Regions from separate parts of the Actinomadura rubrobrunea NBRC 15275 genome, predicted to be linked through region 1. Evidence: riboswitches for the same ligand, from Rfam matches in the RefSeq annotation. Region 1 holds a riboswitch; the other holds the start of a gene.
What was found. Region 1 has a riboswitch for cyclic di-AMP ahead of AR3_RS13750 (peptidoglycan recognition protein family protein). Riboswitches for the same ligand answer to the same signal wherever they lie in the genome.

Region 1 (4,203 bases):
GCTCGTCCGGTCGGACCTGTCGGGCGACCCGACCTTCCGCGAGCTGGTCCGGCAGGTCCGGGAGGCGACGCTCGGCGCCTACGCCCACCAGGACGTGCCGGTCTGGTCGCTGAAGGAGGCCCGGGAGGAGGGGCGCGACCCGTTCGCGATCTCCTTCAACCTCCTCAACGCGGACGTCCCCGCACTCGACCTGCACGGCCTGTCCGCCGCGCCGCTCGACATGAAGATCGGCGACGACTACGTGTTCTCCGAGGTCGTCATCAATCTGGACGCGTCCGCCGTGGACCTCGCGCTGATCATGCGCGAGGACGGCGAGGAGCTGCGGGGCATGTGGCTCCACTCGCCGGAGCGGTTCGACGCCCGGGTGATCGCGGTCATGATGCGCCAGTGGCCCACCGTCATCGACCTCGTGACGGCCGACCCCGATCGGACGGTGGCGGAGATCCGCCGCAGGGTGCTGGAGATGCCGCTCGGCGACGACGCCCGCATCTGACCGGCGGGGGCGGGCGCCGCCCGGGCATCCGCGGCGGATCACCGACGAGCCGGACGGCCGTCGGCTCACACGGCCGACCGGTCGTCCGGCTCGGGCACGGCCGGAGACCCTGACAGGAGGAGATGCTGTGGACAGACGCTGGCTGGTGGGCCGGGAGCTGCGCCCGGACGACGAGCTGCGGCTCTTCTGCCTGCCCTACTCGGGCGGAGCCGCCGCGGTCTATCGCGGCTGGCAGGACCTGCTCCCCGATTGGATCAGCGTGTACCCCCTGGAACTGCCGGGCCGGGGCAGCCGGATGCGGGAGGCGCCGTTCACCCGGCTGCCGCCGCTGGTCGAGGCCCTGGCGGACGCCTTCCAGACCGCCCTCGACCGCCCGTTCGCCCTGTTCGGCCACAGCATGGGCGCCCTGATCGCGTTCGAGCTGGCCAGGGCCCTGCGCGCGCGGGGAAACCCCGCACCGGTGCACCTGTTCCTCTCGGCGAAGACCGCTCCCGGCGTCCCGCCGACCCTGCCGCCGATCCGTTCGGCCACCGACGCGGAGGTGGTGCGGCATCTGCGGAGGCTGGGCGGGACGCCCCAGGTGATCCTGGAGAACGCGGAGCTGATGGAGCTGATGGTGCCCATACTCAAGGCCGACTTCTCCGTCGTCGAGACCTACGAGCACCGGCGCCAGGCGCCCCTCGCGACCCCCATCACCGTGTTCGGGGGAGCCGCCGACGAGGTCGCGCCGCCGTCGACCCTGGAGCGATGGCGGGAGCAGGCCGCCGCCGGCTGCCGGCTGCGGGTGTTCCCCGGCGACCACTTCTTCCTGCACTCCGCGGCGGCCGACGTCACGGCGGAGATCGCGCACGTCCTGGCCGCCTGGAGGATCACGCGGAGCCCGGCCGTGCCGGACGCGGTCAGGCGGTGAGACCGGCCGGCGCCCGCCCCGACGCCGGCGTCGTCAGGCGAGCTTCGCGGTGCGCAGCCGCTTGGCGACGTCCCGGCGCAGGCGCGGCAGCGTCGGGGCGAAGGCGTATCCGCAGCAGTCGGTGCTGTTGAACTTCATGTGCGGGACGATCGCCTTCATCGGGTCGAGGCGGTACTGGACGCACAGCCAGGCGAGCAGTTCGGCGAGCGAGTCCAGCAGACGGCGGGGCGGCAGGGTCGCGTTGTAGGTCCCCTCGCATTCGATGCCGACGGTGTAGCCGTTCGCCCCGGCGACGTGCGTGCCGATCACCATCCTGCCCCGGCGCGCGGCGGCGAGGCTGCCCTTGCGGCCCTCCATGATGTGGCCTCCGCGGCTGACGGTGAAGTGCTGGCCGGTGTCGCCCCAGCCCTGGCCCATGTGCGCGCCCTGGATCGAACGGGCGAGCCGGAAGCCCTGCCGCAGCGAGTAGTCGCCGACGTTGGGCGTGAAGGTGTGGTGCACCACGAGGTACCGGGGGGCGCGGGACAGCACGGTCGCCCGCCGGGACGGGGTGCGCGCCCCCCAGTCCTCGGTCGAGTGGATCAGCGGGGGACCGGCGGCCGACCGGCGGGTCCGGGATTTCCCGCCGCTTCCGGTCTGCGGGTCGGCGACGCTCGCCATGGTCTGCGCCTGGTGCGCGGGAGGCGGGCCCATCGCCGTGGCGAGACCGAGGGCCGCGACGCCCCCCAGGGTGCCGCCGCCCAGCAGGACCGCGCGGCGCGACAGCTGAGGGGGCCAAGGCTCGACGCGACGGTGTCTACCGCTCGAAGTCATGGGGGGACTTCCTTTCGAATGTGCAGCGCGCAGCCGAAACAGGGCAGGCGGAAAAGACCTGCTGAGGTGGGAAGTCGGGGCGCGCTTGAGAAAACCGGGCGATTCCGAGAAAGGCTTCTATCGCCCGCGGGGGTGACGTGGGTCAGAAATGCGTGCCCCTGTCGGAGTCGGCGGTGGAATCGCCGTCCCGGACGAATGAGGGCGCGGACCGCGGACGCGCGGATCGAGGGGCGCGGCGGGCGCCGGGGCCGGCGCCGCCCGATGCATCAGGGCGACGGAGCCTTCATGGAAAGGCGGGGGCGTCGGACCAGGACGGCGGGCGTGTCGGGCCTCGGCGACTCCTGCATGATCTCTCCTCTCCTTGACTGCCGACCGGGTTAGCTGACGGGTTCGGGCCAAGGAGCGGCCCTACCGCGACGGCGTCGCGGATTCACCCCGAAAGGCGGGTGGGTCCCCGGTTCCCGGGCGTCCAGCGCCGGGATTAGGCGTCCCGCCGGCAGGTCCGCGCCACGGCGGACCGGCTGCGGAATACCAGGGACCATAGGAGATGAGGCAAAGAATTCGCAAACCGCAAAAGGTAAAATCTGTAAAGTCGCCGACCACAGGAATCTCGCCTTTCACACCGGCTCCACCAGTCGCGGACCGTCTGGGGGAGCGTGTGACCAAGGACACCGTTCCCCTTGCCGTGGCGGGGGCGGCCGGTGCGTCGTTCCGCCGTCGCGGAGTCCGTGGTCGCCGAGCGCGTGGACGTGATGCACGGGCCCGCCGCCGCCCGTGTCGCCGAGGTTCGCAAGGCCGCCGGAGCCGAGCGGCGAGTGAAGTCGCCGTTCCTGGTGATGTAACAGACAGTCATCGACCGATCACGTCGAGGAGGGATCGCATGGTGCTGTCGGACGTCGCCGCGACACCGGCCGACCTGGTGGCGGCGCGCGTGCAGATGGCGATCTCCCTCGGCTGGCACATCATCCTGGCCTGCTTCGGCGTGGGCATGCCGGCGTTGACGGTGTTCGCGCAGTGGCGCGGCCTGCGCACCGGCGACGAGGCGTACGAGCGGCTCGCGCACCGCTGGGCGAAGGCGATGGGCGTGCTGTTCGCCGTGGGCGCGGTGTCGGGGACGATCCTGTCCTTCGAGATGGGCCTGCTGTGGCCCGGGCTGATGGCGACCTACGGCCAGGTGATCGGCCTGCCGTTCGCGCTGGAAGGGTTCGCGTTCTTCATCGAGGCCGTCTTCCTGGGCATCTACCTGTACGCCTGGAACCGGCTGCCGCCCCGCCTGCACCTGCTGACGGGCCTGCCGGTGTGCGTGGCCGGCGTCGCCTCGGCGTTCTTCGTGGTGAGCGTCAACGCCTGGATGAACCAGCCGCGCGGGTTCGACCTGACGAACGGCACGGTCACCGGGGTGCGCCCCTGGGAGGCGATGTTCAACCCGGCCACGCCGCTGCAGACCGTCCACATGATCCTCGCCGCGTTCATGGTCGCCGGGTTCGGCATCGCCGCGGTGTACGCCGCCGCGATGCTGCGCGGCCGGCGCGACCGCTACCACCGGATCGGGCTCCTGCTGCCGTTCACCGCCGCGGCGGCCATCACGCCCGTGCAGATCGTGATCGGGGACTCCCTGGCCCGGTTCCTCGCGCACCACCAGCCGACCAAGCTCGCCGCCATGGAGGGCCTCAACCGCACCTCCTCGCACGTCGACCTGTCCCTGGGCGGCGTCTACCTGGACGGGCGGCTGCGGTACGCCCTCCACATCCCCGACGCGCTGTCGATCCTGGTCGGCTTCCGGCCGAGCACGGTCGTGCAAGGGCTGGACGCGGTCCCGGCCGCCGACCGCCCGCCGGTGACCCCGGTGCACCTGTGCTTCCAGGTGATGGTGGCGATCGGGCTCGGCCTGCTGCTGCTCGGCCTCTGGCTCGGGCTGACGTGGTGGCGCCGCCGCGACCTGCCGCGCAGCCGCTGGTTCCTGCGGCTGACGGTGCTGTCCGGCCCC
Region 2 (4,203 bases), on a different contig from region 1:
CGCCCGCAGGCCGCGCCTGCACCACTCCGAGGTGGAGAATGCGCTTGCCGAGCGTCCGTCCCCACAGGGAGAGCTGGATCGCCTCATAGAGGAAGGGCAGCACCGCAAGGACGGAGAACAGGGTGAAGATGATGGGCCAGTTCCAGATGCCGCCCTCGCTGGTGGCCTTGCTCCCGGAGGTGTCGAGGCCGATGATGCCGACGGTGATGGGCACGACCAGCGCGAAGCCGAAAACGGCGACGAGCGCGTTGTCGATGATGCGCGCCCCGGCCCTGCGGAGGATCGGCGCGAGAGGAAGGCCCGCGGCGTCGTCGTAGCCGCCCGCGTCGTACGCCTGGACGGAGGGCTGCTGCCATTGCTGATGCCACTGCTGCTGGGGAGCCACCCCACCCTGCCACAGCGACCCCTGGGAGGGCTGCTGCCATTGCGGGGAGCCGTACGACGGTCCGCCCTGATACGGCGGGCCCGGGGGCTGCCGCGGATACTGCCGTCCGCGGTGGGGGGAGTCGGTCATCGGTCAGTCCTCCAGGCGAAGCAACATCCGGGTATTGCCCAACGTATTCGGCTTGACCCGGTCGAGGTCCAGGAACTCGGCCACGCCTTCGTCGTAGGAACGGAGAAGCTCTTCGTACACCTCGCGCGACACCGGCGTTCCCAGGATCGGCTCGAAGCCGTGCCGGGCGAAGAACTCCACTTCGAAGGTCAGGCAGAACACCCTTCGTACTCCGAGTTCCCGCGCGGTGTCGAGAAGCCGTTCGACGATGCGGTGCCCGATGCCGCGTCCCACGTATTCCTTGTCCACGGCGACCGAGCGCACCTCGGCCAGGTCTTCCCACATCACGTGCAGGGCGCCGCAGCCCACGACGCGCCCCCCGCGCCCCCGTGAGCCCTCTCGGCCCTCCGGCGCCGCCGCCTGGACGTCCTCGGCCACCCAGAACTCCTGGACGTCCTCATAGAGCGTCACCGTGGACCTGGCGAGCATCCGCGGCCCTGACCCGGCGTACATGTCGATGAGCCGCCGGATGTGCGGCACGTCGGCGGTGCGGGCCCGCCTGATCACGACTTCCACAAACAGGCGACATTATCGGACCGGAAGCGGTCACCTGTGGCCGGTCGGTCACCTTCGGCCGTCGGCGCGTCACGCCGATGGGACACAAGGGCCGACGGGGCGACGCGCCGGACGCGAGGGCACGGACGCCCCGCGGACGCCGCCGCGCCAACAAAGGCGACAGAAAGTGAAATAGCGCACACGGATGTGATCGCACAAGCCCGCTAGCACGGCGATCGCCCGCGCGCGTTACATCTGAGCGCCGATGAGCCCTCTGCGATTTCGCATGTTCTGGTTGGCAGGGAACGAGCGCTCCGTTAGTCTCCTGCGCTGACATCGGCCCCCGTGATCGGTTGGCCGAACCGCCGAGTCCCGTGGGGCCGCATCCGCCGCCCCGCAGGAACCGGGGACCCGCGATCGGACGGTTCCGGGACGACTCCAGAGCCATGCCGACCTGGGGTGAATCCGCACGGTGCGGACGCTCCGCACGTGCGCGGAAGGGCAGGCTCCGGCCCGAACCCGTCAGCTCACCCGGTAGGCGGACGAGGAGAGGAGAGTTCGTGGAGCCCTCGCGCCCCGCATCCCGTTCGCTCGTGCGGCGCGCCGCGCGCGTCGCCTTCCGTCCCGGCCGCGGAGCCGCCGCGGTGACCGGTGCGCTCGCCGCCGTCTCCCTCGTCGCGGCCGCGCCCGCCCCCGCCGCGCACGCCGACCCCGAGCCGTCCACCAAGGAGCTGCGCGACCAGGCGACCGAGCTCGCCGACCAGCTGGAGCGGCTCACCGAGCAGTACAACGGCCTGCGCGTCAAGCTGAAGCAGTCGCAGCGCGCCGCCAAGGTCGCCGGCGAGAACGCCAAGCGCCGGCAGAAGGAGCTGGAGGAGGTCCGCGCCAAGGTCGGCCGGCTGGCGGCCACCAGCTACATGCAGGGCGGCGCCGACCCCACGGTCTCGTTCCTGGCCGCCCAGAACCCGCAGGCGCTGCTCGACCAGGCCGCCACGCTGCATTACTTCGCCACCCAGGACGGCACCAAGGTGCAGGGCCTGATGCAGGCCATGCAGGCGGCCGAGCGCGCCCGCAAGGCCGCCGAGGAGCGGGCCAAGCAGGTGGAGCAGCTGCGGTCCCAGCTGGAGGAGCAGCGCAAGAAGGTCACCGCGGCGTACGAGAAGGTCCGCGGCAAGCTCGTCAAGCGGGACCCCACGCAGCTGGTCAAGCTGCCCGTGGTCGGCACCGGCAAGGCCGCCCAGGCGCTGCGGTACGCGATGACGAAGATCGGCAAGCCGTACGTGTGGGGCGCCGCCGGGCCGAACGCCTTCGACTGCTCGGGCCTGGTGATGTGGGCCTACCGGCAGGTGGGCATCAGCCTGCCGCACTACACCGGCAGCCAGTGGAACGCCGGCACGCACGTGCCCCGCGACCAGCTGCAGCCCGGCGACCTGGTGTTCTTCTACTCCGACCTGCACCACGTGGGCCTGTACGTGGGCAACGGCAAGATGCTGCACGCGCCGCGGACCGGTGACGTGGTGAAGATCGCTCCGATGGCCGGCCGCCCGTACGCCGGCGCCGTCCGGGTCGCCTGAGCCGAGCCGCCCGCGGCGATGGCGCCGGACGCGCACGGCCTCGCACGCTCGGGCGCGCACGCCCGTCGTCGGAGGCGCACGGATCCACCGCGACGGCGGACCGGGCCGGCGTCCTCCCGACGGGCGTGCGCACTGCCCGCGGGGACCGGACCACGTCCGCGGCGACGCCCTCCCGCAGGGACGCGCCTGCGGAGCGCCGACGTCGCCGCGCGGGGTCGGACGGTGGTCGCCGATGCTCGGTCAGAGCTGCCGCGCCGTCACCCGCCGGGGGGCGGGCGAAGGGCGCGCCCCTAGATGAGCTGGCGCCGGGCCGCCCAGACCACGGCCTCGATCGGCGTGTTGACCTCCAGCCGGTCGCAGATGTTCCGCAACCGGCGGCGCAGGGTCCGGGCGCTCAGCTCCAGTTTGCGTGCCGCCACGTCCGCGGTGACACCGCTGGCGATCTGGGCGAGAAGCTTGATCTCCTCCTCGCTGAGACGCAGCTCGTCGGTGCCACGACGTGCGATGGTGGCCTGTTCCACTCCGTCCTCCCTCGTCCGTGGTGATGACCGCGGGGATGCAGCCGTCCGCTGCACAGGCACGGGCGGGCCTCGATCTGTACGCGTCGGGTTGCCGGGTCCGGGGCGGGGGGCCGGACCGAGATCATCGGTGTCCCTTGCCGTCTGGCGCGCTTGGCCGGAGGTGGCCGATGGGCCGATTGCTCGGCGCCGAACGGGAACCCCGGGTAACGATTCACTCGTTAGGCCGACCGGACGCGGATGCGCCTTCCATCGCGTCGGGCGCGCTCACGACGTCGTGGCGGGCTTGCGGGGGAGCGCGTCGTGCACGGGACGGGTTCTGGCCGCTGGTCACGTCAACCCATCCCTCCTCGTCCGATCCGCCCCTACCATCGAGGGCGATGATCGTGAATCGTTTCAAGGCACGCTTCGGCTCGGAACGCTAGGCGGCCGGATCCGGCCCGTCAAGCGTGCAATGAGTACGTTGTGTGGTCTTGCGACTACGGTCCGCGACCGACTTCGCGGGGGCATGGTCCGGACAACTCGATAACCTGCGAAAACAAGTCCGGGGTCGACGAGGAGAGAGTTGCCTCAAAGCAGTATCCGGGAAGTCGCGAGGCGCGCCGGGGTCTCAGTTGGGACCGTTTCGAATGTCCTAAACCGGCCAGACCTCGTGGCCGAAGCCACCCGTAACCGTGTACGCGCAGCCATCGAGGAACTCGGCTTCGTACGCAACGAGTCCGCCCGGCGGCTGCGCCAGGGCCGCGGCCTCGGGCCGGACGACCCCCGCCTCCGGCCGTTCGGCGTCGTCGTCGAGGACCTGGCCAACCCGTACGCCACGGACGTCGCCCGCGGCGCCGAACAGGCCCTCAACGCGGCGGGCCGCGACGTCCTGTGGCTCACCAACGACAACTCCGCCGCCAAGGAGCGCCGCTGCCTGGAGCTGCTGGAGCAGCAGCACGCCGCCGGCGTGCTCATCACCCCGGTGGGGCTCGGCGCGTCCGGCATCACCCGGCTGCGCGCGGCGGGCATGGCGGTGGTGCTGCTCGACCACACCGGGCCGGGCGTGTGCTCGGTGCGGGTC

Region 2: another riboswitch for cyclic di-AMP. It lies ahead of AR3_RS12755 (C40 family peptidase); the one in region 1 lies ahead of AR3_RS13750 (peptidoglycan recognition protein family protein).

What each region holds. Positions count from the first base shown of each region.
Region 1 is NZ_BCQU01000037.1:24,334-28,536, forward strand. It holds gene AR3_RS13740 (non-ribosomal peptide synthetase) at 1-493, shown strand, start outside; gene AR3_RS13745 (thioesterase II family protein) at 621-1,403, shown strand; gene AR3_RS13750 (peptidoglycan recognition protein family protein) at 1,437-2,216, opposite strand; cyclic di-AMP (ydaO/yuaA leader) riboswitch at 2,567-2,714, opposite strand; gene AR3_RS30550 (hypothetical protein) at 2,918-3,058, shown strand; gene AR3_RS13755 (cytochrome ubiquinol oxidase subunit I) at 3,097-4,203, shown strand, end outside.
Region 2 is NZ_BCQU01000033.1:5,966-10,168, forward strand. It holds gene AR3_RS12745 (RDD family protein) at 1-514, opposite strand, end outside; gene AR3_RS12750 (amino-acid N-acetyltransferase) at 518-1,006, opposite strand; cyclic di-AMP (ydaO/yuaA leader) riboswitch at 1,402-1,605, shown strand; gene AR3_RS12755 (C40 family peptidase) at 1,609-2,622, shown strand; gene AR3_RS12760 (LuxR C-terminal-related transcriptional regulator) at 2,913-3,143, opposite strand; gene AR3_RS12765 (LacI family DNA-binding transcriptional regulator) at 3,706-4,203, shown strand, end outside.